2 regions of the Paenibacillus sp. FSL L8-0638 genome follow, and region 1 is predicted to be linked to the other one. Evidence: riboswitches for the same ligand, from Rfam matches in the RefSeq annotation. Region 1 holds a riboswitch; the other holds the start of a gene.
What was found. Region 1 has a riboswitch for FMN ahead of MKY35_RS06375 (DMT family transporter). Riboswitches for the same ligand answer to the same signal wherever they lie in the genome.
Positions count from the first base shown of each region.

Region 2: linked by a shared signal. The riboswitch ahead of ribE (riboflavin synthase) and the one ahead of MKY35_RS06375 (DMT family transporter) in region 1 are both predicted to bind FMN.

Region 1 is NZ_CP151960.1:1,412,699-1,428,292, reverse strand. Features, by position in the region: gene MKY35_RS06415 (ABC transporter substrate-binding protein) at 1-215, shown strand, start outside; gene MKY35_RS06410 (formate--tetrahydrofolate ligase) at 239-1,870, opposite strand; gene MKY35_RS06405 (hypothetical protein) at 2,083-2,391, opposite strand; gene MKY35_RS06400 (hypothetical protein) at 2,490-2,993, opposite strand; gene MKY35_RS06395 (response regulator transcription factor) at 3,297-4,004, shown strand; gene MKY35_RS06390 (sensor histidine kinase) at 4,006-4,950, shown strand; gene MKY35_RS06385 (ABC transporter ATP-binding protein) at 5,059-5,982, shown strand; gene MKY35_RS06380 (ABC transporter permease) at 5,975-6,670, shown strand; FMN riboswitch at 6,793-6,937, shown strand; gene MKY35_RS06375 (DMT family transporter) at 7,116-8,063, shown strand; gene MKY35_RS06370 (methyl-accepting chemotaxis protein) at 8,304-10,334, shown strand; gene MKY35_RS06365 (carboxylesterase/lipase family protein) at 10,601-12,082, opposite strand; gene MKY35_RS06360 (transcriptional regulator) at 12,236-12,799, opposite strand; gene MKY35_RS06355 (glycine betaine/L-proline ABC transporter ATP-binding protein) at 13,315-14,538, shown strand; gene MKY35_RS06350 (glycine betaine ABC transporter substrate-binding protein) at 14,513-15,594, shown strand, end outside.
Region 2 is NZ_CP151960.1:3,462,957-3,478,550, forward strand. Features, by position in the region: gene scpB (SMC-Scp complex subunit ScpB) at 132-743, opposite strand; gene MKY35_RS15295 (segregation/condensation protein A) at 712-1,506, opposite strand; gene ribE (6,7-dimethyl-8-ribityllumazine synthase) at 1,681-2,145, opposite strand; gene ribB (3,4-dihydroxy-2-butanone-4-phosphate synthase) at 2,175-2,858, opposite strand; gene ribE (riboflavin synthase) at 2,919-3,584, opposite strand; FMN riboswitch at 3,916-4,089, opposite strand; gene MKY35_RS15315 (IDEAL domain-containing protein) at 4,159-4,623, opposite strand; gene MKY35_RS15320 (thiamine pyrophosphate-dependent enzyme) at 4,844-7,132, opposite strand; gene MKY35_RS15325 (2-oxoacid:acceptor oxidoreductase family protein) at 7,132-8,145, opposite strand; gene MKY35_RS15330 (peptidylprolyl isomerase) at 8,398-8,832, opposite strand; gene lysA (diaminopimelate decarboxylase) at 8,994-10,361, opposite strand; gene MKY35_RS15340 (spore germination protein) at 10,472-12,166, opposite strand; gene MKY35_RS15345 (stage V sporulation protein AB) at 12,193-12,615, opposite strand; gene MKY35_RS15350 (stage V sporulation protein AA) at 12,612-13,265, opposite strand; gene sigF (RNA polymerase sporulation sigma factor SigF) at 13,442-14,197, opposite strand; gene spoIIAB (anti-sigma F factor) at 14,209-14,664, opposite strand; gene spoIIAA (anti-sigma F factor antagonist) at 14,661-15,014, opposite strand; gene MKY35_RS15370 (D-alanyl-D-alanine carboxypeptidase family protein) at 15,111-15,594, opposite strand, start outside.

The DNA.
Region 1 (15,594 bases):
ACGCCGGGGACCGCATTTTTATGCTTGTCCCAACAGCACCAGAATCCAAACATACGCTGGAACGTATGATCAGCAGCCCTCTCTGGCGCAGCCTCCCTGCTGTACGTCAAGGTCGGGTATATTTCGTAGAAGCTGAACGCTGGAACTGGAGCGATGCCATAACCCGACAAAAACTGCTTACTGCACTGCCCAAACTGCTTGGCACTTCATCCTGAGAAGCTGCCATTTTCTAAAGATACTACATTAGACCTTGAATGCTTCCATCTGCCTCCAGCGACATATGCTCAGCTGCTGGGGATTTTGGTAATCCTGGCATCGTCATAGTATTGCCTGTTTCCACGACCACAAAGCCTGCCCCTGCAGACAAAGCAACGCTGGACACGTGAATGGTAAAGCCTTCCGGTGCACCTAGCAGAGAAGGTTGATCTGAGAATGAATATGGCGTTTTGGCCATGCATACAGGCAGTTGTCCAAAACCAAGCTGCTCCATACCGGCCAACGCCCGTTTGGCCGCAGGAGTGTAAGCTACCTCTGCCGCACCGTAAATCTCCTTCGCAATAACACTAATTTTCGCTTGCAAACCAAGGGTATGCTCATACAATGGTGCAAAATGGGCTTTGTCCTCCTGGAGCAGGTTGAGCAGGCTTTGGGCCAGCTTTTCTCCCCCTTGGCTCCCCTGTGCCCACACCTGTGACAACTCTACGGGTACTCCCAGCTTGCGGCATTCCGAGAAAATCAGTTCCAGCTCGGCTTCGCTATCTGTTACAAAATGGTTGACCGCTACCAGTACTGGCACGCCAAACTTTTGCAAATTCCGTATATGCCGGTTCATGTTGGCTAATCCAAGTTGCAATTGTTCCAGATTTTCTGCGTCCAGCTCATTTTTAGCTACACCGCCGTTATATTTCAGCGCTTTGGCGGTTACGACCAACAGAGCCGCATCTGGCTGCAAACCGGATTGACGGCACTTGATGTCAAAAAACTTTTCTGCCCCCAGCTCAGCCCCGAACCCAGCCTCCGTGACAACCACCTCTCCCAGCTTCAGGGCTAGCTTCGTACCGATCAAACTACTGCATCCATGCGCAATATTCGCAAAAGGTCCGCCGTGCACAATAACTGGAGTTCCCTCCAACGTTTGCACCAGATTGGGTTTCAATGCTTCCCGAAGCAGCACAGCCATACCTTCCACCGCATTTAGTTCCTCAGCTGTTACCGTTTCGCCATCTTCGTTATAACCAATCACCATCCGACCCAATCGCACTTTAAGATCGTCCATATCTTCACTTAAACATAATACGGCCATCACTTCTGAAGCCGAGGTAATCAGAAAACCACTTTCTCTCACTGCTCCATTACCTGACCCCAATCCGGTTACAATGTTTCGTAAACTCCGGTCGTTCATATCGACAGCGCGTTTCCACACAATCCGCTCGGGTTTCAACCGCAAAGCATTTCCATGAAATAAATGGTTATCGATCATCGCTGCCAGCAAATTATGCGCTGCCGAAATCGCGTGAATATCACCTGTAAAATGCAGGTTAATGTCTTCTGCCGGAACAATCTGGGCTTGTCCTCCTCCGGTTGCTCCTCCTTTCATGCCGAAGCAAGGGCCCAGGGACGGCTCACGCAACGCAGCAACGGTTTTATGCCCCAGCGCATTCAGCGCCTGTGACAGCCCAATAGTTGTCAGCGTTTTTCCTTCTCCCGCCGGCGTGGGATTCATCGCCGTAACCAGCACCAGCTTTCCATTCGGACGATCCTTTAACTGCTCCCACAGGGACGGGTTCAGCTTTGCTTTATATTTTCCATACGTCTCTAGATGTTCTTCTTCAATTCCTGCTTCTTTGGCTATATCAATAATTCTCTTCATCTTTCGTTATGTACCCCCCGTTTTATAAGTCTGACCGATGGTGTCAAACCCTGTATCGTTTTATTTTACCAAAGTGTGCCGCTTATTGCGCTATGATTCATTTCATCGCAAGCGTTGCTATCATGTGAGTTATAAAAAAAGAGCATCCCCCGCCCGTATGGACTTTGGTGGATGCCCTTTTGATACGTCTCGTTTAACAAACAGCTCTCAAATTAACCTGCAAAGTTAGCAGCGTAATTTTCAGCAATAAATCCCTTAGAAATCAGGATAGATTGGGATTTCTTAGTAGCAGGGCCATAGCCTTGGGACAGCAGATCATTAATATGTAAGCGATTATAAATGAAGCAAAATACAAAGTTGGACGCCCCACTCGTAAGGATCGATACCAGAAAAATAATAACAGCCCACTTCCAATCCCCTCTAAACAACGCAGGGAAAAAACCGAAAAAGAGCGTAGTCCATGAAAAACCTACTTTGCGTTCCTTGATCATTCCAGTTTTATTTCTTAATTTAATCTTCATTTACCCCTTACCTCTCTTTATATAGTCTTTTAGAACTATATTAGATTATATAGGACAGAGGGAATAAATGGAACTCATTTCGTAAAATCATAAATTTCTCAAATACGCTCTAGTTTATAATGCTTTTCCAGCACTTCTTTAAAAACATCAACAGGGTACTTGTATTCAACAGTTTTGAAAACAATCCGGTTATTCCACTGGTTTTTTTCCAGCTCGCACCCATGCTCCATATCCAGTTCCTTCATAATAAATATAATCTCATCTAAGGTTACCAACACACTATGTCTATTCGTCGTAGTTGCCAGCATCTGCTCGCCTTCCTGTGTGTATGCCTTCACGATCTGCTCATCAAACCCTTCGCTGATCATTAATTCCTTCAAGGCTTGTATAAAAAGAGTCGGCAGGTTTTTGTACTGCGATTTTTTAATCCCAAACAGCGTGATGCTTAAGCGGGATATATCATGCATAAACACTATATTTTTTCTTCGATTCAGTAAAAATAAACTGGCATGCCAACTATTCAAAGGCGGATAAATATCAACTTGAAGTGGTTCAGTCTCCCATTCCTTCAGCAGTTTTTGTGTTCCTCGTATGACAAACATCGTTGCTCTCCTTTATTGACGCTCCTGTACCGCAGCGTGATTCGACATACCTAATCTCTCATAATAAGGCATGCCCCGGATATTATAACACTGTATTTCAAACATCGGATTATAAACTCTTTCAGTATAATAGAGGAAAGATATATTGCCAGACACAGCTGATTACGTAACTCCCTGGGACGATCCAGGGAGTTTTCATTTTTTCTTTGGATATTTTTATGGAAATCCCCTCCACTGCTCTATATAATTCAGGTACAGTTCGTCACACGAGCTTAATCTAAAAATTAGGGGTGTTCCACACCTATGCCACAGCATATTTTACTTATTGAAGACGATCTATCCATTGCCGAAATGCTACTCAAAGCACTCACTAAGGAAGGATACAGCCTAACCACTGCCTATGACGGGGAAGAGGGGCTTCTTGCCTTTGAACGTCATACCTATGATCTGGTACTGGTGGATTTGATGATGCCGAAGGTGGACGGTATGGAGGTGATCCGCCGAATCCGTACCCACAGCGCCGTACCTATTCTGATTATGTCAGCCAAGGACAGCGACGTGGATAAAGCGCTTGGACTGGGCTTTGGGGCAGACGATTATGTTGCCAAACCTTTTTCAATGCTGGAAATGACGGCTCGTATTCAGTCCGCGATCCGCAGATCTACTACATATGCCCGTCAGCAACAGCAGGAGGAACAACCGCAAGCACAAGTTTTGACCTACGGCAGTCTGCGCATTGATTTTGATCATTTTATAGTCATACGCAATGAAAATGAAATTCAGCTAACAGCCAAAGAGTCCGATATTTTGAAGCTATTTGTAGCCAATCCAAACCGGGTATTTACAAAAGCACAATTATACGGATTTATTTGGAAAGACGATTATATGGGCGACGAGAACGTGATTAACGTCCATATTCGCCGCCTGCGTGAGAAAATCGAAGAAGATCCCTCTCATCCTGTCCACATTAAAACGCTATGGGGCATTGGCTACAAATGGGAGAATGGCTGATATGAACATCGAAAACATTTCTGAGTGGATTGTCGGCCTCATCATGTCAGTCGTTATAGTATGGCTTTGGCGGGAGCGTATGGCCAATAAGCGCAAAATAAGGGATATCCGAGCCCTACTAGAGCGGATTGTGACGGTGAATCATGCGGAAAAGCTGCTATATGTCACAGGTGACGTTGAACTGCAACGACTCATGACGGAAATTAATCGACTGCTGGACTTGAATCTCAGAGTGTCTGCAGATTACAACCGTAGCCAAATTGCTATGCGCAAAATGATTTCGAACATTTCACACGATCTCAAGACCCCGCTTACGGTTGTGCTTGGATATGCCGAGATGCTGGATGGCGATCCGACTATTTTGCCGGAAGAACGTATAAAGCTGCTATCCAAAATTCATCAAAAGACAAGCGAAGCGATTGAGTTGATCGGAAGCTTTTTTAATTTGGCGAAACTGGAAGCTAATGATACGGATATTCCGTTGACACGACTGGAAGTGGGAGAACTGTGCAGACGCAGCATTTTAGAGTTTTATGACCTGCTGACTGCACAGGGGTTTACTGTGCATATTGAGATCCCGGAGCATACCATTCATGCCTTGGGGAACGAAGGAGCGATTGGGCGGGTGCTGAATAATCTGATCTCGAACGCCATTCGCTACGGGGCAGATGGACGGACGCTAGGCCTGACACTGTCAGAACAGCAGGATACAGTGCGTATAGAGGTATGGGATCGTGGGAAAGGCATACAGGAATCTGAGCAAGATAAAGTTTTTGAACGCATGTATACACTGGAAGACTCCCGCAATAAAGCGGTACAAGGTAGCGGACTGGGCCTTACGATTGCCAAACGTCTGGTTGAAACGATGAACGGAGAAGTTCAATTGACCAGTAGACCTTATGAGCGGACAGTCTTCTCTTTTACATTGAAGAAAATCAACTATTAATCGTACTAAACATGCTCAACTTAATAAATTTGTAAGAATCACGAAAGAAAAATGAACATTTCGCCCTTTATCCTTGAATTATCAGCAGTATACGAAGGGAGAACACCCATGACTTACGTAATACGTACACATCAGTTGACCAAAGCCCTGAAGGGTAACGAAATTGTAGCGGGAGTCACCATGAATGTGCGCAAGGGAGAAACCTATGGCTTTCTCGGCCCTAACGGGGCAGGCAAGACGACGATGATGAAAATGATTACGAATTTACTCAAGCCGACATCGGGTGAAATTGAATTATTCGGTGAGAAATTAACGCCAAAATCGTATCATCTGCTCAGACGGATGGGTTCGATTATTGAATACCCAATTTTTTATGATAGGCTGACGGCGCAGCAAAATCTCGAACTTCATTGTGAATACATGGGCTACTATAATAAGCAGGCTGTTCGGGATGCCCTGGAATTAGTAAACTTGCAGAATGCGGGTGACAAGTCGGTAAAAGACTTTTCACTGGGAATGAAACAGCGTCTCGGGATTGCCCGCGCTATTGCGACTAAGCCAGAGCTACTCATTTTGGATGAGCCGATTAATGGTCTGGACCCGGTGGGAATCAAGGAAATCCGCCAACTATTCCACATGCTATGCAAGGAATATGGGATGACTCTGCTCGTGTCCAGTCATATTTTAGCGGAAATAGAGCAGATTGCGGATACGGTAGGCGTGATTAATCACGGAAGGCTGATTGAGGAAGTGTCGATGGAACAGGTGCGGGAAACCAATACGGAATACATCGAATTTACGACCAACGATTGTAAAAAGGCGGCCTACGTCCTCTCCCATCATCTGAATCTGAATAATATAAGGGTGCTCAATGAACAGAGTATACGTATTTACGATTCAAATGTACCGCAGAAACAAATTACGAAGACGCTCATTTTAAATGATATAGAAGTGGATTCCATTCATCAGAAAAGCAGTACGCTGGAAGACTACTTTTTGCGGCTGTTAAACGGAGGTGATCTCCATGCTTAAATTGATGCAATTGGAGCTGAAAAAATTTCATCTGGCCGGTTATATCCGTTCAGCACTGATCGCCAATGCATGCATTCTTGGGCTGCTCTGTATCATCGCGCTGGACAGCCAAAGTACAGGAATACCCGAATTTACACAGTACACTCAGCTTCTCGATCTCATGGACATGCTGGTCAGAGCCACATTTATTGTGTTTGCCTCTGTTCTCCTGTGCCGCTTTATCGTAGGGGAATTTAAGTCCAAATCGATTACGATCCTGTTCATGTATCCGATTCACCGTCAGAAGCTGATGATCGTCAAGCTCTTGGTTGTGCTGCTGTTTACCTTCTTGTCTATTATTATTTCGGAAATAATCATTACGGCTGCTATTCATCTGCTCAACCAGTTTGTCTTGATTGTACCCGATAACCTTACTCTTTCGATACTGGGTCAACAATCAGCACGGACGCTGATCAATGCCGTTGCTGCCAGCTTTATGGGACTGGTTCCGCTGTATATGGGGATGCGAAGATACTCTGTACCCACCACCATTGTGACCTCAATCCTGATTGTAGCATTGCTTTTCTCCAATAATAACGGCGCTACACTTAGCTCCATAGCCCCCGTGCAAATAGGCTTCTCTATACTGGGAATGCTTGTGGCTTATGCAGCGATTCGACGCATTGAGTATAAGGATATTACTTCATAGTATGTAACTTAGTAAAACGCTTTCGAAAAATAGATGAAAATCATTGTTAGTTATACACACATTTTTCACTGGACTTCATTCTAAAACAGGTATATCCTATAGGAGAAATTAAAAAACGGAATAAGGATCTTCGGGGTAGGGTGAGATTCCCAACCGGCGGTATGGCTCATGGAGCTAAGCCCGCGACTCTGTATCTGGCAACAGGATACGGACTGATTTGGTGAGATGCCAAAGCCGACGGTAGAGTCCGGATGGAAGAAGATCGAAATATCAACATGCCGCGAAGTGGATGAATGCTGCGTTATGGGTTTTGCAGTTGCAGTAACTTCATTTAACTTGCATAAAGCGGCAAGTTTATTTGATCAACCCCCGTCTTGCATGGCCTTTCGCCATGGGCGGGGGTTTTTGTGCCACCGGTCCTGTATTCGCAAGGAGCTAATTGAGTATGAGTCAATCTTCTACTGTACTAACATCCAAAGGTTTTGATCATAGCTCCCACATGAAAAGCGGTTTTTGGCTGGTCGCAATAGGAGCAGCCTTGTGGGGCGCTGATCCGCTGTTTCGTATTATTTTGCTAAAATCATTTACTTCAACACAAATTGTACTAATGGAGCATATGCTGCTTTTCCTCGCTCTGACACCGATGTTGTGGAAGCATCGTGAGGAACTCAAAGCGGTACGGCTTCGTCAAGTTTTCGCTATTTTGTTCGTCTCGTGGGGCGGCTCGGCTCTGGCCAGCGTGATTTTTACCATGGCGCTCAGCAATGGTGATTTGAATGCTGTACTCTTGCTCCAGAAGCTTCAACCGCTGGTCGCTATTGTTCTAGCCCGTATTATTTTGAAGGAAATGTTGCCGCGTCATTTTGGATTATTAATTGTCGTCGCTCTGTTCGGGACGTATCTTCTGACCTTCGGTTGGTCGCTCCCCTTCGGGCATGTTCGTGATTTTGTCCAGGTCGGTAGTCTGCTTGCACTCGGTGCAGCAGTTCTGTGGGGTGGTTCGACAGTCATGGGAAGTTACTTGCTTCGTTCAATGAAATATGAAACGGTAACCTCCCTCCGCTTCATGGTGGCGCTTCCTCTGCTGATTGTCCTCACCTCTGTAGAGCATGCGCCATGGAATATGCCTGCCGGTACATGGGCAGGCGCAGCTGTGATTATCAACTTGCTATTGCAGGCATTGCTTCCGGGTCTTCTTAGCTTATTGCTGTATTACAAAGGCTTAAGTACGACCAAAGCGTCTTATGCTACGATGGCAGAATTGAGCTTTCCCATGGTGGGTGTCGTGATTAATTGGATCGCATTTCAGCAAATCGTTACTGTAGCGCAATTGACTGGTTTTATGCTCATCTGGATTACGCTCTTTATGATTTCACGTCAGCAAAAAAATTAACAGTTCAATGTCCCTTTCATGACTCACCCAAGCCAAATTGTGAAGATGCTTTTGCATCTCCGATTTGGCTTTTTATGTGTTCGCATTAATATTAATCATAGTTCTTTAGACCTGTTTTTCAAAAAAAGTGTCTAAAATATGCTACTATTTCTCGTTTCCCAATGATTACATCTATAAAATTCGTCGGTTTATGTCGAATAAAACAATGTAGTGATCATCAGACACAGAGGAGCAAGAACTATGACTAAAACAAAACAAACAGTTCCGTGGTGGAACAGGTTTCTCAAGCAGTTTTATTTAATGAGGACAAGATTAATAATATCTTTTTTAGCTGTGTTATTGATTCCGAGCGTACTTATCGGGTACTTTTCTTATCAGGGGGCTACGACACAACTCAGTCAGCAAATGGGCGGTTCCGTATATACGAATCTGTATCTGATCCGAAGCAATGTCAATCAGTATGTAGCGCCCATTATGAAAGATCTGGACGTGCTTACCACTGAAATCAATTCTGATTCCATCGGTACCAACCAAGAAGCCCTTCAGAAAAAGTTAGATGTTATCGTCAAGGCTCACCCCGAGCTAGATGCAGCGCTTCTCGGCAATGAGAAGGGGCAATACATACGTTCGCCGAAAAAACAGGAGTCCGATTATGATCCCAGGGAGAGAAAATGGTACAAAAATGCGATGCTGGAAAAGGGCAAAGTATTCGTCGGTGTTCCAGTTGCCAGCGTCACGACAGGGAATTTAGTCGTTAATATATCGGGAACGCTGGAGGACGGTGAAGGAGCTGTTGCCCTGGCTTTGAACCTGGACAAAATGAGTGAAAGTCTGCAGTCTGTTAAGATTGGTGAGCGCGGAGGACTCATTATTGTTGATTCTGAACATAAAGTTGTATCTGGGACTGGAACAGCCTTTAATAAGACAGGCAAAAAAGCGGCTGACGCCATAGAAGGACTTCCCGAAGTGGCGACAACCGTTGAAAATGATGCTCCTTCCATGTCGCAAATTCAATTTATGAATCGAGATATGCTGGCCTTTACACTTAAGGACCCTCTCACCGGTTGGAGCATTGTCGCACTGTCGGATCTGGAGGATTATAGTGATGCAGCCCAACCAATTCTGAAGCAAAGCCTGATTGTAATTGTTATTTCCATACTTGCCGCGGCGATCATCATTGTGCTTATGGTCCGCTCGTTCTTAATTCCGCTGCGCAAGCTGCAAGCAGGAACACGCATCGTCCGTGACGGAAATCTGACCGAACGTGTTAATCTATCCAGCAAGGATGAGTTCGGCGAACTGGCACAGAATTTTGACCAGATGACGCATTCCTTGCATACGATGGTCTCCGAGGTCAACCAAACCTCCTCCCGACTTGCTTCCTCTTCCCTGATAATTAAGGAAAGCACAGAGCAAACGACGGAGTCCGTACAACATGTAGCGGAAACGGTTATGGAATCCGCGGAAAATGCAGCCACCAGCGCCGAGGCATCCGAGCAGACCGCTAATGCCGTTGAAGAAATGGCGAAGGGTGTCAGCACCATTGCCGAATCGGCAAGCTCCATCGTGGATTCAGCAGGACAAACCGAGCATGATGTGGCTCAAGGCAGTCAAATGATCAGTAGTGTACGGACCCAAATGGACCGTATTCTGGAGGCTGTCAGCCAAACGGCTAGCTTAATGGATGAGCTATCCCAGCTCTCGGACGATGCGAAGCAGATGAATACGGCTATTGCCGCCATTGCCAAGCAAACCAATTTGTTGTCTCTGAACGCGTCTATTGAAGCTTCCAGAGCTGGCGAAGCCGGGCGTGGATTTGCCGTAGTCGCTATAGAGGTACGCAAGCTGTCTGAGCAATCCAAGGAAAGCGCGGATTCCATCAGTCAGATTATTACTCAGATGCTCGATTTGATTCAACGCTCTACCGCTACCATGAACGGTAATGTTCGTAACCAGGTAGGTGAAGGTATGCGTATTAGCCAAGATGCAGAAGGTGCATTTACGAATATTGAGCGCTCTACTTCTCATATCGTGGAACAAATTCAAAGTGTGTCCGCTGCTGCTGAACAAATCTCAGCCAGTACAGAGGAAGTCTCCGCCACCGTTACCCATTTGGCAAGCCTGTCTCGCAATTCGGCGGACAGCTCGCAGACAACATCTGCTGCTGCTCAGGAACAAATGGCAGCTATGGAGGAAATCGCCTCTTCGTCACAGGAGTTGTCCAACATGGCGCAGGATTTGCAACAGCTGGTTAAGCGATTTAAGATTTAACTTACACATTGCATCGTTGCAATTTCATGCATGTAAGAATGAACAGTAGTACATCTAATTACTAGAGGATTTTGCAAAAATCCAATAAGCGACTTCCAATGAACAAGATATAGATCAAAATGGTTTAGTTCGTCAATATCTTGCACTTTGGAGCGACTGGAATCGAATTTTGCAAAATCCTGACTAACTAAAGCCTTCGTCCGTATACAAATTACGGGCGAAGGCTTTTTACATTTGAGTTCTTGATATGCTCTCTCTCTTGTTACTTAAAGGGTCATCTGACCGGTTAACTGACGGCGTCTATCTCCTTCGGGGTCGTGCTCCACCTTAATATTCTGATGGAAAATAGCTGTAGTCCGCCCTTCTCTGTCGTACATCGGCCAAGCCCCCTCGGACAGCACTGGCTTCCCATCACGTGCAAAAGCAACCCATGCCTGCTGCATATCTTGAGCCAGCTTCTGCATCGAAGGTTGAATCTCTAATCCAAGCTTATCTAGCAGCTCCAGATTATCGAAAACAAACGCAATCTCTGCACCGTGAACCGCTTGTTCAAAGGTAGGATGCCCGGGCAATGTCCAATCAAAACGATACATCCATACAGGCGCATGCGCCGACTGTGCAACAGCAAGAGCCAACGCAGGACGCCAAAAAAATAGATCGGTCAACATTTGCGCCTGTCCCTCAATCGTAACCGGAAATGGTTCTATCAGGTTGCCGATGTCTGACATGCCCGTCATCATTTCCAATGCTTGTCTCGCTGTCGACTTGTTCATTAGATGGGATTCTTTTCGGATGAAATAGGCCCCCTCATGCAAGTTCGTTCCAATCAAAACGGAAACCTGCTTTGCTGAACCTTGCGCGATTGCAGACAGGGGTACATCTGGCAAGGTCACACCGTCCACAACGGGTTGATAGATCATCGCCATCCCTGGTCCGATGACTTCATGCGTCTTCGCCATCGCTAGCATCAGCGCATCTGTCGGCAGGCTAAACAACCTCTCTGGATGCTGAGTGTCCACACCCAGCTGCTGTAGATACACAGCCGTCACTTGCTCGGCCTGTGAAGTTGGCAATACCTGCGACGCACCGCTCTGCAAAATCGCACGCTGGAACAGTCCTTCAGCTGCTGGCATCGCCAATAAAGCGGCAATACTCATCGCGCCTGCTGATTCACCGAACACCGTCACTTCGTCCGGATTACCGCCAAAGGCAGAGATGTGATCCCTAACCCATTTCAGCGCAGCGATCTGATCCAGTAGTCCCGCATTAGAGGTCAGGCCATCTCCCTTTGGAGTCAGATGCAAAAACCCTAACGGCCCCAATCGATAATTGATCGTAACAACCACAACATCGCCATTCTTCGCCATGCGTTCCCCGTCATATAAAGGTATAATCCCGGACCCCGTGACAAAGGCACCGCCATGAATCCACACCATCACTGGACGTCCCTTCTCAGGAGTCTTCGAAGCAGGTGTCCAAACGTTCAGGTATAAGCAATCCTCTGACTGCTTAGGCGGTTCCACCAGATTTCCAGTCATACTTTCAGCGGATGGCATAGGTTGCGGACAGATTGGCCCAAAACTCGTCGCAGCCCGCACACCCTCCCAAGACTCCAAAGGCTGGGGCGCGTGAAAACGTAGTTTTCCAATAGGAGGCTGTGCATATGGGATACCTTTCCATACATGATATCCATTTCCTGATTCCCCACGCAATTGACCTAGACGAGTATGTACTATAATACTCTCCATCATGAAGCCCCCTTTATTTCGTATGTTCAACACAACGGTATAATATCAATCTTTACATATCTCTATTATACCCTTTGCACACGGCCAAACCAAAAAATACCGGAAGCACTTTTGCGCTCCGGCATTTTTATAAACAAGATAGGGAAATAGCGATTAATCCCGAACTTCTTCTTTTGGAATCAGCTTGTAAATTTCTTCGCTTTCCATAGAGTCAATTAGTCTGTCTAGCCACTTGTAATAAGCGACGGCCTGCTTCATTTTCAAACGATCTTGCTGAAGAATCGCCTTAAATTCCTCGTACTCTTCACCCTGATTCATCAATTTGTCCAGCTCATCAATGGCTTTGCGCAGCACCAGTAAATTTGTTTCTACCGCTTTTCTCCATTTAATAGCGAAGAAGTCAGTAAATGTTTGATGCCAGTCATATTCAACTTCATACAAATCCTTGCGTGAGCCCTTGCTCCATACCTTATTTACCATTTTCAGATCCAATAATGTGCGAACTCCTGTACTCATGCTCGTTTTGCTCATTTCCATTTCACGGCCCATCTCGTCCAGCGTCATCGGTTTATCCGCAAAAAAAAGCAAACCGTATAAATGCCCCGCAGACAAAGTAATCCCATACAGGTCCATGTTTTTACCTATAGCTTCTATGACACGTTTGCGAATTTTTTGCAGCGAAGCCTGCTGCTCATCACCTAACTGGTACAAGCTCATGCTTGCAACCTCCTAATTTTAGAGCATTTTGCACAACCTAGTATGAACGATTTACCCGTAAAAGATTAGCTTTGACGCAATATATGAAATCTTTCAACAATAAATGAAATGTTTCAAAAGCAAAGCTTCTGTCTATATTACAACAGCATGGGTCGTTCAAAATCATAATTCGCAAAATTGCTAATGATAGTAAACTTTTAAAATTATGGATATACATAAATCTTTTTCTTATGGTTATATTTCATTGTCTATTTTAAAAAAAGCACTATCGGTTGTAAAGTTCCGAATGTTTGAGCATTCTATAGAACGAAGGAGCATATTGAAGGAAACTTTGTACAGTTTTTTCTGTACGTACTTTATGAACAGTTTTTTTATTTGAAATGTAAGCAATGCTTCTGTTACAATTAATTTTGTCATTAACCGTTCAGGATGTTCAGAATTATGATTTTTATACTCAATCCTTAATGCAACATGGGGTTAATACCAAGCAAAGTATAGAAAGAAGAGGTGTATGTATGACGATTTTGGAAGTCAAAAATGTCAGCAAACTCTTTGGTCCTCACGCAGAGCAAGGTGTTCCGCTCCTGGAGCAAGGCTGGGGCAAGGAAAAGTTGGCCAAAGAAAAACAGATTACTGTTGGTGTCAATAAGGCCAACATGGAAATTAAGCAAGGTGAAATTTTCGTAATTATGGGGCTATCGGGCAGTGGCAAGTCCACTTTGGTGCGAATGCTAAATCGCTTGATTGAGCCTACCTCCGGTGAAATTCTGGTCCACGGCAAAGATCTCCGTAAGATGAACAAAGAACAACTTCGCGAAGTTCGTCGTAAAACCATCAGCATGGTTTTTCAAAAATTCGCTCTGTTCCCACATCGGACTGTATTAGAAAATGTAGAATATGGTCTTGAAATTCAAAAGGTAGAAAAAGCACAGCGTCAGGAAAAGGCGCAACAAGCGCTGGAACTGGTTGGTCTCAAAAACTGGGGCGATAAAATGCCCGATGAATTGAGTGGCGGTATGCAGCAGCGTGTCGGTCTGGCACGGGCGCTGGCTAATGACCCTGAAGTGCTCCTGATGGATGAAGCGTTCAGTGCATTGGACCCGCTCATTCGCCGTGACATGCAGGATGAGCTGTTGGAGCTTCAGGATAAAATGAAGAAAACCATTGTGTTTATCACCCATGATCTGGATGAAGCGTTGCGGATTGGTGACCGGATTGCATTGATGCGAGACGGTGCGGTCGTACAAATCGGTACACCGGAAGAAATTATGATCCAACCGGCTAACTCTTACGTAGCCCGCTTCGTCGAGGATGTGGATCTGTCCAAGGTATTGACGGCTGCTCATGTCATGCTTCGTCCAGAAACCATCACCATGGATCGTGGTCCGCGTGTGGCTCTGGAATTGATGCGAGAGCGTGGGATTTCCAATTTGTTCGTCATTGACCGCACCAAAAAGCTACTGGGTGTTATTAACGCCGAGGATGCTGTTCATGCACTGCGCAATAATTTGAAAATTGAAGATATTTTGATCACGGACGGACCGCAGGTTGCTGCCGAAACTGTCATTAATGATTTGTTTGAAATTACAAGCTCGTCCAAGGTACCGCTGGCTGTGGTCGATGACAAGCAAAAGCTGCTGGGCGTTATCGTCCGTGGAGCATTACTCGGCGCACTTGGTGGAGATGTTACTACTACGAAGGAGGTGAATGCCCATGATACCGAAACTGCCAATCGCTGAGTGGATTCAAGCCATTGTCGACTGGATGGGTATTCATCTGGCTGGATTGTTTAATGTTATTTCTTCCATTATAGAAGCTGTAGTAGGCTTTTTCTCAGGCCTGTTCATGCTTCCGCACCCTCTGGTGTTCATCGTGATCATCGGCATTATCGCCTTTATGATCGGGCGGGTTCAGCTTACGCTGTTTACTGTCATCGGCTTCCTGCTGATTGATAATCTTGGTTATTGGAGTGAAACAATGAATACGCTCGGACTGGTCATCACGTCTGCGCTCGTATCCATTGTTATCGGGATTCCCATCGGGATCTGGTGTGCATACAGTAAATCGGCATCACGCATTATCACGCCTTTACTTGATTTTATGCAGACGATGCCTGCGTTCGTGTACTTACTCCCAGCGGTTACCTTTTTCAGCCTGGGTGTTGTGCCGGGTGTTATCGCATCTGTTATCTTTGCAATCCCCCCAACCATTCGCATGACCAACTTGGGGATTATGCAAGTATCAGGTGAGCTGATCGAAGCATCAGACGCTTTTGGTTCAACCTCAGCGCAAAAGCTGTTCAAAGTTCAGCTTCCACTGGCATTGCCTACCTTAATGGCTGGTATTAACCAGACGATTATGCTGTCACTGTCCATGGTTGTTATTGCTTCCATGATCGGTGCGGAAGGCATCGGTGCTGTTGTGTACCGTGCTGTGACACAGCTGCAAATCGGTAAAGGTTTTGAAGCAGGCTTAGCTGTTGTCGTTCTGGCTATTGTGCTTGACCGTTTTACGCAAAATCTGTTTAAACCTACGCAAAAAGGCAAAAGCCGCGTATCCAGCAAGCAAAAAGTATGGATTACTTCTGCAGTTACAGCTGTCATTCTGATCGCTGGTGCATCCCAATATTTTGTTGGAACGGACCATTCCGCATCTGGCAAAGGTAACGCTGCTGCCAACCCGGTTGGCGAAGAAGTCGGTTACAAAATTATCGGTATTGATGCCGGGGCAGGCATTATGAAATCGACTGCCAAAGCAATTCAAGACTACAATTTGTCTGATTGGAAACTGGTTGA
Region 2 (15,594 bases), 2.1 Mb from region 1:
TGGCAAAAATAGTATGACCGTTCGCCGGAAAATCATGCATCTTAAAATACCAACAGCCAGCCCCCAACTATATGAGGACTGGCTGTCTGTTTGAACTTTTACATAAGTGAGCCGCAAGATCCGGAGCAGCTTTATTGGGATTCAAGATCTAGATCATTCGCCGCAGGCTGGCTGCTCTCCAAACGCTCGAACAATAATTGAGTCTCTTCCTCCAAGTTGTCCGAATTCTCGAACAGCTCCGGTTGCGGTAGATCTGCCAGAGAGCCCAGACCGAAATAATCCAAAAATGATTTCGTCGTTCCGTACAATATCGGCCGTCCGATAGCTTCCGCTCGACCTTTCTCTTCAATGAGCTCCTTGTTGACCAGTGTATGTATGGCCCGCTCGGATTTAACACCCCGAATCTCTTCGATTTCAACTCTTGTAATGGGCTGGCGGTAGGCCACAATGGCCAACGTCTCCAAAGCAGCTTGAGACAGTGAGGCACGTGCCGGAGAGTATGCGAGCTTTTCAAAATAAGGTGCATGTTCGGATAAAGTTGCAAGCTGATAATGACCGGCAATACGGACAAGTTGCAGGCCTCTTCCCCCCTGCTCCATGTCCTGCTTCATATCTTCCAGGCACTGCTCAACCAGCTCTTGCTGCTGCTCTACAATGTCGGCGATCTGCTTGGTGGATAACCCTTCCTCTCCTGCTAGAAACAGCAGTCCCTCAATAATTGATTTCAGCTTCAGATAATCCATTAACCCGTAAATCCCCTCTCCACTCCATTACAATATCATCGAAAAGCTTCTCCTGATAACAGAAAATTTGTTTCATTTTCATCAGTTCAAGGATAGCCAAAAAGGTCACAACCACTTCATGCCGATACATATCCTCATGCATCAGCTTGGAGAACAGCAGCCGTCCTCCATTCCCCACCATCTCTAAAGCCCCGATAACTTGCCGGATACGGTCCTTGACTGAAATTTCGTCCCGATGAACACGGGTTACTGTCGTACGTCGTTCTGCTTTGCGCAAAGCACGCTGAAAGGCTGCGACCAAATCGCTTGCATGCAGCCCGTGCACCGGATTTACGGGTTCAGTGGGCAGGAATGCACTCAGATCTTCTGGCTCCTTGCCATAAATTAGACTCCGCTCCCACTCACGTTCACTTAGATGGCGAGCAATCCCTTTATATTTACGATACTCCACCAGCTTGCGGACCAGTTCCTCACGTGGATCATAATCCTCTTCCTCATAAAAATCCAAATCGTCATATTCCATCACAGGTGGCTTGGGAAGCAACAATTTACTCTTAATAGATAAGAGCGTCGCCGCCATCACCAGAAACTCGCTCGTAATGTCCAGTTCCAGCTCCTGCATACTGTGCAAAAAAGCCATATACTGATCAGTAATATCGCTAATCGGGATATCCTGAATGTCGATTTCGGCTTTATCAATCAGATGCAACAGTAGATCCAGCGGACCCTCGAATGTTTCCAGCTTGTAGTTTACGACTGTCAATGTGCTTCCCCCTGCCTTACTCCAATCATCATTCAACAATACCTTTCCCTATAGCACTTATGCCCTGCGTTATCAATCCCTCTTTCTGTAGTATATACGTCATCGCCTTGCTTAACAATCCAATCCCTTTTTTCCCCTTGCAGTTTATACCGTTCTATTCAGCTATTCCTATCATTAAAATTGCTTGCCGAGATTGGCCATTTCAATCGCAGCCAGTGCTGAATCCCAACCTTTATTACCAGCCTTCGTACCTGCTCGTTCAATAGCCTGTTCAATGTTTTCTGTAGTCACTACCCCAAAAATAACAGGTACTCCCGTTTTTAGGCTGCTCGCAGCCACACCCTTGGCCACTTCATTGCAGACGATATCATAATGTGAAGTAGAACCACGGATGACCGTACCCAGCGTAATTACGGCATCATATTTGCCGCTTGCAGCCATTTTTTGCGCAATTAGTGAAATTTCAAATGCACCCGGAACCCAGGCTACATCAATTTCATCTTCCTGTGCACCATGTCGTTGAAGTGCGTCAATTGCACCGCTTAACAGCTTGCTCGTAATAAACTCATTAAATCTGCCCACCACAATACCATATTTTAAACCGTTCGATACGAGATTACCTTCTAGAAAACGTGCCATATTAATCAACCTCTCTTAATTTAAATTATTTACAATGACAAACGACGACGGTAGTCCACCAAATGCTGAATACTGATCAGTTTCAATTGATGTCGCTTGGCGACCACTGCCAGATCAGGCAGGCGGGCCATTGAGCCATCTTCCTTTATAATTTCACAAATGACTCCAGCAGGCTTGAAACCACTGAGTCGAGCCAGATCAACAGCCGCTTCCGTGTGACCAGCACGCTGCAAGACACCCCCATCGCGAGCAATCAGCGGGAACATGTGACCAGGCTTGCGGAAATCACTTCCTGTGACTGCTTCGTCTGCCAAGGCGCGTACAGTCAAGGAGCGCTCGGCCGCTGAAATCCCCGTTGTTGTCTCCATATGATCTACCGATACCGTAAAGGCAGTACCGTGGAAATCTGTATTTTGCTCTACCATAGAATGCAATTCCAAGGCCTCGGCTCTTTGTCGTGTGATCGGCACACAGACCAACCCGCGACCTTCTGTAATCATGAAATTAATGACCTCAGGCGACGCTTTTTCAGCCAAAGCGATAAAATCGCCTTCATTTTCGCGCTGTTCATCATCCACTACAATGACGACCTTACCGTTTTTTAAGTCCTCCAACGCTTCTTCGATGGAATCCAAACGAATCTCTTCGTCATGTTCCAACTCGCCATGCTCTATGACGTTTGCCATTGCACTTGTTTGGCTACCTCTATCCATAACACTTTCCTCCTTATGTCTTGTGCCACGAATGCTCCTAAACAGGGTTGCCATTCAATATCAGGCAAAGCCGTGTTTCGCCAAATAGTCCAAACTGAGAGGAGCTTCTTCTACTCTCTCCGCCTCCGCTGCACCTCTGTAACTTAAAAGCTGTTCTACATATTTGCCCAAAATATCGCATTCGATATTGACGGTATCCCCCTCACGTTTGCCTTGTAAGGCCGTTTCGGATAAGGTGTGGGGAATAATGGATACGGCAAAGGTCTCTCCCGTACGCTGTGCGACTGTGAGGCTTATACCATCAATTGTGATTGACCCTTTGAGAAGAATATATTTAAATAATGTTTGATTTTTAGGCTCAATTTCGTACACCACTGCATTCTGGTCTGATGTCACCCCGCGAATCGTTCCCGTCCCGTCCACATGTCCTTGCACAATATGTCCTCCGAACCTTCCACTCGCCGCCATCGCTCGCTCCAGATTGACTCGGCTGCCGGATCTCAACTCTTTCAGATTAGTGCTACGAAAGGTTTCCGGCATCACATCAACCTTAAAGTCTTTCGTACCGATCTGTATCGCCGTCAGGCAAACGCCATTCACTGAGACACTGTCTCCTATTTTTAAATCGCCCAACACCACGGAACCCGAAATCCCCAGCACCATCGCTTCACCGCTTTTGGAAATGGTTTGAATACGACCCACTTCCTCGACCAATCCGGTAAACATGCCTTCACTCCTTTCCACTACATCTCAGTTTATCCCTAATTCATCAGCTATAAGCGCAAAAAACCCCCAGTTCGGATTCAATCCGTCATGGGGGTGATGAGAGTCACATTTGTAGTATACAAGCGCAGTTCATATGCATCTTAAGACGACATGAAATCATAGGTTTGCCAATAGAAAGCATGACTGAGGATACAGCCAAATACGCTCAGAACACCCATCAAAAAGAAAGCTTAAGAAAGCTATCGCCCGATGCCATCCTACAACGAAATAAGCCGTACGCACAATTGGGTATGCTAAAAATCGGCACATGTCACGTCATGCACATGCGCTTCGTATCCTTCTCCCATCCAGACTATACTGTCGGTCCCGGATTTGCACCAGGTCCACCTTCTGCTGATCATTCAGCATCCGGGTCACGGACTAAGCCATGCTGTTTCTCACAAAAACGATCCACAAACATGTCATCACCGCCGGTGGGGAATTTCGCCCCGCCCCGAAGGATCTTGCTCTTATTCTTGAATTAACATTAAACTTGTTACGTATATTAGCACCGACTTCTAAAAAAAGCAAGTTATCAAATAGAAGCTCCTGCTTTGGTTTTGACATATTGGCTGGAGAGTTCTTCAAACCAGGTTTTATCGTTCATATGAAGCGCCAAGTCAATCAGATCGGCCAGTTCCTCGACTCCCAGCTCTGTTGCATGATCAAAGGTAATTACGGCTGAAGCAACCGGTCCTCGCCCTTCCTCAGAACATGCTTCATAATCCAGTCGTACATCAACATGTCCGTCAATAAACTCGCATTTTAGAAAATAAATAATTTCGCACATTAAAATGGGGCGTACTTGTGTTTCTAACACGCAATCCATCACCTTGGCAGAATAATGCTGGTTCGTCAGCGTAAATTTGTGTTCTGTCGCTGCCAGCGAGGTCCGTCCAAAATCATCCGTAAACTTGAGTTCCACTGGCTTGATGTTCATAACCTTAGGGATCTGTTTCTTTATAATTTCGATTATTTCAACTGTATTCAGCTTAATCATTACCTGCACCTCATTGCATCTTAAAATTCAGAAGAAAACTTTTTAACGTGCCTCTTATAGGCCTCCACTCCTATATCGGAAATCATTACCTGTTTTTTTATGCTTCAACCCATAAACGACAAAAAAGATTCTTTGCGCAATAAGCGCAAAGAATCTTGACTGAACTACTACAGTAACAGCGGCTAACAATGTTAATCGATGATTATGCAAAAAAAAGGAATTATAGTTCTGAAATTTCATGTTTCTTTTTCAGGATAGTCCAACGACGCTCTATCTCCTGCTCAAAGGTAGCCAGTGTAGCTTCCTCCTTGAGTAGATGCTTCGTTTTACCCATTAATTTTAACCATTCTGCAGCTGGAATCCGTTTTCCTTTGTCTTCCGGATTGTAGGTAATGGTCGTACTGCCTTGTTCTATTTCGTACAAAGGAAAGAAACAGGACTCGACAGCGGCGCCCACAATACTGGTGCCCAGTCTGTCTTCGGATTTCCAATTCAGCGGGCAGGCGCACAGGATTTTACCATAGGCCGTACCCACGTTGTTTGCATACCATTGAGCCTTGGCTGCTTTGCGCAGCATATCCTGCGGATGACTTTCAGCAGCGGTAAAAGCATACGGAATGTTACAAGCGGCCATGATTTGCACGGTATCCTTGTGATGCCCTTGCTTTCCTTTTTGCATTTTACCTACACCCGACGTACTGGTCATGTGACCGAGCGGAGTGGAGTAAGATTGCTGTGAACCTGTATTCATGTACCCCTCGTTATCATATTCCAGCATGATTAGCTTATGATTACGCAGAGCCGCACCAATCGCAGAACCCATACCAATATCCATCCCACCGTCACCACTAATCATGATAAAGGTCGGATCGTCCGACATCTCAATTTCATTACGCCGTTTCATTTCCATGTAAGCTTCTAGCGCTCCTGAAAGGGTAGCGGCCCCGTTTTGAAAAAGATTGTGGATCATCGGTTGTTTGTGTGATGTATATGGATACCCTGTCGTCGTCACATATACGCAGCCTGTCTGGAACAGCACGACAATATCCCCTTCAATACCTTTGAAAAACAGTTCCAGCGCAGACAATGCCCCACATCCTGGACAAGCTCCGTGGCCTGGTGAAAGACGCCGTGGTTTGGTTGTCAACGACCGCAAAGGTGGTACCTTGACCTTGAGCTTCCCGGTCTCCTCGTCCGGCGTAACCTGAATCAGACCCGTACGGTAATCATTACCACGTGGCGGCTGCATAACTTGCGGCATCACCTTGTCCGGTGAACCCGAATTAATTCCGTAGTAATCAAAGGGCTTCTCTACTCGTCCGGCCTCTGCCGCCTCGATTGCAAGCTGGAAGAACGCCTCTGCATCTTCTGCATAAAAATCTTTGCCGCCCAAGCCAAAGATACGGCTCAACACGAGTGTCTGATTCAGCGGGTCCTCCTGCAAGGCCGCTTTAATTTCATGTGTTAAATTACCGCCGTCCGCCCCATACGAGTCTGCACGTTCACCTACCAGCAACGCCTTGACATTGCGTAATGCTTCCCGCAGTTGTGCGGCTGGGAACGGTCGGATGATGTTCGGACGTATCACACCAGCTTTAATTCCGCGCGCGCGGAGTTGATCCGCCACATCCTTGGCCGATTCAGCCGCCGAATTCAACAGAAATACCGCAACCTCAGCATCCTCCATTTGATACAGATCTAAAATCGGGTATTCCCTACCGGATAAAGCGGCATATTCTGCTGCTACCTGCTCATATACTCCTTCTGACAGCTTCAGTGCTTCGGACAGCTGAACATGATTATTCGTCAAGTCATCGCCGTTCATATGCGCGCCCACAGTAACAGGATGATCAAAATCCGTAATATTCGGATAATTTAAGTTCGGGTTAGGACCTACAAAACCACGCACGGTCTCAGCATCGGCAAAATATTGCACTTTACGTTTTTGATGGGACGTATAAAAACCGTCATATGCGACCATTACAGGCAGCCGAACATCGCTGTGCTCTGCAATTTTTAGTGCCATAATGTTCATATCATACACAGCCTGTGGTGTACTTGCCGTCAAAATGACCCAGCCTGTATTCAAACCATAGTACAGATCCGAATGATCTCCGCGAATATCTAGGGGACCACTGACAGCTCGTGTCACCAGATTCATAACCATAGGAAAACGGGTACCTGACTGAACAGGTAACTGCTCCAGCATGTACAGGAAACCTTGCGAACTAGTGGCGTTCACCACCCTCGCTCCCGCTGCGGCAGCTCCATAACAAATCCCTGCCGATCCGTGTTCTCCGTCTGCTGCAACCAGCTTAATATTATGCTGACCTCTCGTTCTCATCTGATCTAGATACTGCGCTACCTCGGTAGATGGAGTAATCGGGAAATATCCCATCATATGATAATTAATCTGCGCAGCCGCCGTTGCTGCCATTTCATTACCGGATTCGAACGTTGTCACTTGCGCGGCGCCTGTCTGTTTGAGTTCTTCCTCCAGTTTTGCCATTACGCACGCCCTCCTTCATATACCGGAAATTGGTGGGCAACTCGATTCTGTTCAGCCCATCCCCATTGCTCGCGACGCGAGCTTAGTGCCCCCGATGGGCAAATATCTACACATTTCAGACATCCTTTGCAATACTGGTAATCAATCCCTTGCAAAAATGGCATCATTCTTCCGCGTTTGTCTGCTTGCTCTTCCCATACAAAACAGTAATCCGGGCAAATCGAATCACACTTGGCACAATGGGTACATTTATCAACTTCATATTCAGGCACATACCCCTGACGTGAACCACTAACATCTCTCGTTATGCTGTTTCCCTGAGTTGCAATAACGCCCCCCAGTAATTGCGTTTCGTATCCCAGCAATGGCTGCGGACGTTCAAAAACCCGATCCTGCGCGTCATCAGTAACCGGATATACGTGCAGTTCCATTTCATCATAACCACGGTTAAACGTACGCAGATTAGGTTCCACTAACAGTGGATTTTTCTTTTCAAAGGTACTGCGTATAACCGATCTCATCGCTTCCGGGTCCAGGAAGTCACAGACACGGAACAAGGCACCGAGCATGGACGTATTAAGTTTGGTTCGCTCTTCCAGTGCGATGCCCATCGCATCCACCACCGCTAATGTTCCGGATACCAGTCCCAAATCAGCCCGTATTTCTTCTGCTGGACGCGTGGAATTTACCACTACAATCCCATCCGCTGGCAGTCCGCTGATTACATTTACCGTTTTGTATAACGTTTCATGGAAAATGCCTACCACATGCGGTTGCTCAATCGGACTGTGATCCCGAATATCGACTTCTGGCTCACAGAAACGGACGAAACTTTTAACCGGAGTTCCCTTTTTTTCCGAACCGTAGGACGAAAAATTTGAAGCATTCAGACCCAGACCAAGCACCCCGGTTTCGGCCAACATTTTGCCAGCCAGATTAGCGCCGAGTCCACCAATGGATTCCAGCCGGATTTCAAAAAATCCGAGTCGATTTGTGCTCGTTAAAATAGACAATGTGATAAGCCCCCTTCTTTTCCAATCCTTAACGAGTTTGAATACTCATATAAAAAAAATTGGAAATTGCATTCTTATGAAAAGGCTATCACAACACTTACTTTTCGAATGTGATCTTACGCACTGTAATGCCTACGTGATTGCGAAAATCAATAAACCGTCAAACAAAAGACAACAAAAGCCGCCCTGTCCAAAGACAGAACGGCTTAGGTGCAACGCTATTTAAAAAAGATCATGTAATTAACGGTAAAATTACACGTCAAATACTTTAACCTCTTTCATTTTGTCGCCTTGTTTTACAGCATCAATGAATTCCATACCTTTGGTTACTTTACCAAATACAGTATGTACTCCATCTAAATGTGGTTGTGGAGCGTAGCAGATAAAGAATTGGCTGCCACCTGTGTTGCGACCTGCATGAGCCATGGACAGAACGCCTTTGGCATGCTTTGTTGTATTCGTAGCTGTTTCACAGTCAATCGTGTAACCAGGACCGCCTGTACCGTTACCGATCGGACAACCACCTTGAGCAACAAAGCCAGGAATGACACGGTGGAAGCTCAAACCGTTGTAGTAACCGCTGTTTGCCAGCTTTTCAAAGTTAGCAACGGTGTTTGGAGCTTCTTCTGGGAAAAAGTCAATTTCGACGATACCGCCGTTTTCAAGATCTATTCTACCTTTTTTCATTGTTTGTATCTCCTTTTCAACCTGTTTTGAGAACTAAATAACATCAAGTTCCAGTTTACTATGAATTGCCGCGCTTAGCAAAGTCTTGTCCAAAAAAAGGGCCATTGACCCCGGTATATGATTACCGACTCAATGGCCTGCTTGATCTTACAATGCTAAAATCAGAACGAAACCGTAATCTTGGCGTTGGGCTGAACCGCCGGACTGGCTTGCTCACGAATCAAGCGCTGTGGCACAACATCGTTGCGTACGATATCTTCGTAGGTTTCCCGACGCACCACCAACTCGGCCTCACCGTTGTTGACAAATACAACTGCTGGTCGACGTATTCGGTTATAATTACTCGCCATCGAGTAATTGTAGGCTCCGGTTGAGGCAACAGCGAGCAAGTCGCCGCTATTTATACGAGGCAGCTCTACATCCCAAATCAGCATATCGCCGCTTTCGCAGCATTTGCCCGCGATGGACACCGTCTCTTCGTTCGTATCCTGCGCTCGATTAGCCAGCATCGCTTCATACTTGGCCTGATACAATGCAGGGCGTGGATTATCTGTCATCCCACCATCTACCGAGACATATTTACGTACTTGCGGAATATCCTTGATGCTTCCTACCGTATATAAGGTCGTGCCTGAATCGCCTACAATACTGCGTCCCGGCTCAATCCAAATTTCTGGAAGTTCGTCGTAAAGTCCTGAAAAATAAGTTTTCACTGCTTCGCCGATAGCCTGCACATAGGTAGAAACTTTCAGCGGTGTGTCCTCCTCTGTGTAGCGAATGCCAAATCCCCCACCCAGATTAATCACTTTGAAAGAAAACTGAAGCTGTTCCTTAATTTCTCTGGAAAAAGCTGCAACCCGTTCAGCAGCCATTTGGAAGCCATTCACTTCGAATATTTGCGAACCGATATGAGAATGTACCCCCAGCAGGTTAAGATGATCTAGCTTGATAGCCTGTTCCACTGCTTGGCGTGCTGTACCGTTCCCAATGTCAAAGCCAAATTTCGAATCTTCTTGACCTGTGGCCATATATTCATGCGTATGCGCCTCAACCCCTGGTGTAACTCGCAATAAGATATTCACCTGCTGTTCTTTCTCAGAGGCAAGGGCCTGCAACAAATGCAACTCCATTTCGCTATCGACGACGAAGCAACCAATTTGCGCATCTAACGCCATTTCAATTTCTTCCGGTGTTTTATTATTGCCGTGAAAATGGATTCGCTCTGCCGGGAACCCTGCTTGTAGCGCAGTAAATAATTCTCCACTGGAAACTACGTCAAGCGACATCCCTTCTTCAGCAGCTAAAGCGCACATCGCCATAACACAAAACGCTTTGCTTGCATAAGCAACTTGAAACTTCAATCCAGTTTCACGAAAAGCTTCTATGAATTCCCGGCAACGCCGGCGGACTAACTGTTCGTCAACAATATATAGCGGCGTGCCAAAACGCTCTTTCAAAAGCGTTGTATCACAACCGCCGATCTCCAAATGTCCATTGCTGTTAATTTTACTGCTTCCATGCAAATACATGTTCTGGCGCCTCTCTTTCTGGAACAAGCTAGTCATATTCCATCGAATGTTTACACCAGTATAGCAAAAAAAACATCAAGAACAATGGATTTTTATGCAGATCATTTATATTAATGCTCCTGTCCATTGCCTGAGTTCGAATCTGTGTCGGCATCCGTATGGGGCATACGCGTATTGTCCCTCGTTTTGTTAGATGACGGGCGGTTAGCCGCATCTAGTACAGGCATACGGAACAAGATGGAAGCTAACGCTTTGGCATTAAAAGGAATGAACGGCCACAAATACGAAGAATTATATGACCGATGCAGCGTCAGCATCAAAATGATCAGTGTCGTACCCACGACAAAGCCTGGTACGTGAAAAATTGCAACAGCAACCAGCAGGAATAGTCGAATTAGTCTATTTGCCAGCCCCAGCTCGTAGCTCGGTGTTGCGAACATTCCTATGGCAGCGACAGCCATATATAGCACAACCTCATTCACGAAAAGTCCCGTCTGAACCGCTATGTCACCGACCATAATGGCTGCGATCAAGCCCATAGCGGAAGCCAGTGGTGTCGGAGTATGCACAGCCGCCATTCGCATAAGATCGACCCCTAGTTCCACGATGATAAACTGTACAATCAGCGGAAGATGTGCTTCCTTTTGAGGACCGATAAAATCGAGAAACGCTGGTTTTAACTCGGGATTGATGACCATTAGCAGCCACATCGGAAGCAAAAACATTGAGGCGAATATGCCTAAAAAACGTACCCAGCGCAAATAACTTCCCATAAAAGCGGTTTGCCGATTTTCTTCTGCATGCTGACACAGGTCAAAAAAAGTGGTAGGCAAGATCATCACGCTGGGTGAGGTATCTACGAAAATAACGAGTCTTCCTTCCATAATATGCGATGCCACAACATCTGGTCGCTCCGAATATCGTACTAATGGATATGGATTCCAACCTTTATTGATAATCGTCTCCTCTAATTGCTTATCGGCCAGCGGAATACCATCCAAATTAACATTTTTAATTTTGTCTCGTACAGTATCCACCATCACCTTATCCACAATATCGTCAATGTAGCCCAAACAAACGTCCGTTCGGGTTCGACGTCCGACCTGCATAGCCTCAAATTTAAGTCCTGGGTCCCGCAAACGCCGGCGCACCAGACCTACATTTGTAAGCATTGTTTCAGTAAACCCGTCGCGGGCACCGCGCACAACCCGCTCCAAAGAAGGTTCCTCCGGACTACGCACCGGATAATTACGGGTATCCAGAATAAGGGAAAAACGTTCACCTTCCATGAAAAAGGCACTCATCCCCGTCAGTACCTTGTTAATGACGACTGACATCTTATCTGTCTTCTCCACCTGAATATGTGGAATAAAGTTTTCGAAATACGCTTGTAGTCCATCTGAAGAGAGATTATCCGGCGTCAGATAGGTGAGCCGCTTTAGCACTTCAAGCATAATTTGATCCTTCGCAAAGGTATTCAGGAACAGATATCCGGTATGACGCCCTCCCAGTGTCATTTCCCTGAATACGACATCAAAGGTCTCCCCCAAACCTAATACTGTTTCAAGTGTATTCTTGTTATCCTTCATCCTCGGCGATATATTATCTTCGGCCTGCCAGTAGCGAACGGACTCCTCTACGTTATCAGATCGCTCACTCTCTTTTTTGTGTTTAAAACGTGCAGATTCCTGCGCCTGCTTTTCCTGCCATGGACTCAACTTTTCTTCGCCAGTATGATATTCCCTTCCGATTACCCCATCTTCTTGATGCTGCTCCTGATGCTCTTGATCCGCTCTGTGATCCATATTCCTTGCCCCCTTCGCTTTCGTTGTTAACGATTGTATACAAACCAGTCAAATAAGGAACCCGTCACCTTACCAAGCACCATTGCCATTAGCAGACCGAGCATATACACGGTCATGTGGAGTCGCTTGGCGAGTATAGGCAGGAGATTTAATACCTCCGTTAAAGCCGCGGCGAGCAAACCAATAAACACTCCGCAAAATAGCCCAGGTATCCATGTACATATGCCCGGTAGTGGCAAGCAAATGTTCCAAAAATCGATCACAGTCCCCAGCACTGAACCTATAATCATTGCCTTTTCGTATGCACGTGATTTTTTATACGTACGGGTGAGTTGTGCTAATCGCGGCATGATATCTAGCACAATAAAAAAAGCAATTACACCGCTACCCACCGCAAGGCCCCCAGCAATACCTAAAATAATCTGAAGTGCAGCCTGTACAAATATCATGGTTTCTTAGCCTTTGTCTGCAGACGGGCCATCTTTTCATATTCCTCTGCCACAACATACTGATCCACATTTTCCTGGTACAGATACATTTCCACCTCCAGCGGTGTCGGCTCCTCGTTCCAATTTTTCTTGAACAAGTGATTAAAAAAAACGATCATGCCAAAGCCGATGCCGATTGAGTAAGCAATTTGAAACAGGTACGGATGCTCATCCTTATGTCCCGTAATCATCTCCACAATCCGAACCTGTACTTCCATCATGCTAACGTCGGCATGAAAATTCATAATTGTCAGCGCAGAGCCAAAAAACAGAAGCACCCATACCAAAACAAACAGTATTTTGGACGGCTTACGGGGTTTCTCCACGAGTTCGACAAGTACATGCGGCTTCCCAAGAGATTCAACTACGACCCCCGGAATATGATCTCTAATTTTTGCTATGATCTGCAGCATATCTATCAGTATCAGATTACCGTCCTGGTGCTGCGGCCGCTTGAGAACAAGCTCAAGCAGTTCCTTTTCCCATTCAGGATTAGTCAGCAAATTGGCTACATCACCCAAATGTAAATCCTGTCCTTGTATCATGCGGACACGGCTGCGGAGCCGCAAGTAGACAATAGGAGCTACTGTAGGAGCCGGAGTATGAGTCATCCGATCCCCTCCTTATCCTCGTAATTATCAGTTAGTATGGAACGAAGCAAGGAAACCTATTCTGTGTATTGTCTTTTATCCCACGCAAAAAAGAGTACCCCTGACCATTAAAATGGCTTTGGAATACCCTTTAGAATTACGTAAGCATAAGGATTTCACTAAGATCCTGACTGTTATTATTGGGCAATCTGATCGCGGATCAGTTGTAAAATCTTTTTTTCCAGCCGTGATACCTGCACCTGAGAAATACCAAGCCGACTTGCAACCTCTGATTGCGTCTGATCCCGGTAATAGCGCAGGTACACAATCAACCGCTCCCGCTCAGATAGTCCGCCAATGGCCTCATTGAGTGCCAGCTTGTCAAACCATCTTTCCTGTGATTCGTCAGCAATCTGATCCATAAGTGTAATCGGATCACCGTCATTTTCGAACACCGTTTCGTGAATTGAAGTAGGCGGCTTATTGGCCTCCTGCGCAAAAACAACGTCCTCTGGCGTCACTCCCAGTTCATCAGCAACTTCCTTGACTGTAGGCAGACGGTTGAGCCGTTTGGATAGCTCGTCTTTCATTTTGCGGACCTTATTGGCCGTTTCCTTCAAGGAACGGCTAACCTTGAGTGTACCGTCATCACGCAGGAACCGTTGAATCTCACCGATAATCATCGGTACTGCATATGTTGAAAATTTAACTTCGTAGCTGAGATCGAATTTATCCACCGATTTTAACAAGCCGATACAACCAATTTGAAAAAGATCGTCAGGTTCATACCCCCGGTTCATAAAGCGCTGCACGACAGACCAGACGAGCCGGATATTACTATTGACCAGTGTCTCACGAGCCTCATTATCACCGGATTGACTCAATGCAATAAGCCGCTTGACTTCCGCATCCTCTAAATAGCTGTGCGAAGTTTTTTTTCCTCCTGCTTCCATAGGATCAACTCCTAATTATATAAAGCTTTCTTGGATTCAATCCTTTTCTTCATCCGGACCGACGTGCCTCCGCCCGGCTCACTGACTGCTTCAAACTCATCCATGAAATTTTCCATAATCGTAAAGCCCATGCCGGAGCGTTCCAATTCAGGTTTGGACGTATATAAAGGCTGCTTGGCGAGTTCTAGATCCTCAATTCCTCGGCCTGCGTCCTCAACAACCAACGTGATCACGTCCGCTTCAATCCCGACTCTAATCGTTACGACACCTGACGGGTCGCTGTCATAGCCGTGAATGATACTGTTTGTCACCGCTTCAGACACCACGGTTTTCAAATCACTTAGCTCATCCATTGTGGGATCAAGCCTGGAAATAAAGGCCGCGACAGCCACACGAGCAAATGCTTCATTCTCGGATTTTGCAGCAAACTGCAAGCTCATGAAATTGTTACCCGTGCCTTCTCTCATGACACTACCTCCAGTTCCGTGAGCGCATTTCCCTCGTTGTCATAAATGGGCATGATTTTGAACAGCCCTGACATATCCAGCAGTCGGTGTACTGGCGGATTGACATCACAGACTGCCATTTTTCCGCCCTTTTGCTTGATCAGTTTGTACCGTCCCAAGATAACGCCAAGGCCGGAGCTATCCATAAACTGAAGATTCTTCAGGCTGAGCACAATATGCTCGCATTGCCGGCGCTGAATCGCCTCATCCATTTGCATACGGACCATGTCCGACGTATGGTGATCAAGCTCACCAGACAGCCTTACAATCAGTACCCCCCGGTGATGCTCCATTTCAATTTGCAGGTTCATGCTTGCTCACTCTCCTCCCGGTCTTGGACAAGGATTTCTACGTAGCCGCAGACGATTCCTGCCCTCCGACAAAACTAGAAGAAAACCCCGTAAAATCTACAAAGAAAATAGGTTCGACATGGTACGTTTAAACAATTTCCACCATCCGGCCTTCTCGATAGCCACAGGCGAAGTGATATTAAACTCCTTAAGCCGTTGTCCATCCTGATAGACGACCAGCTTACCAACTGGGTCACCAGCCTGGACAGGAGCTTTGAGGCTTGGGGCCAGTTGCAATTCATGACGCAACGTTTGTTTGTTGCCACCTTTTTTCACCAGCACACTGTAAGAACGGTCAGCCTGAATTTTCAGCTCTGGCAACACGCCTTTTTCAACTTTTACGCTGCCCAGCAATTCACCCGGCTTGTATATGGATTTCATTGTATATTGGGAAAATGCATAGTCGAACATGGAAGACACTTCATTGTTGCGTATCTTCGTATTTGGCTCCCCGAGCACGACAGCCACGACACGCAAGCCATCACGCTTCGCGGTAGCGGAAAGACAGAACTTTGCTTCTGCCGTATAGCCTGTTTTCAGC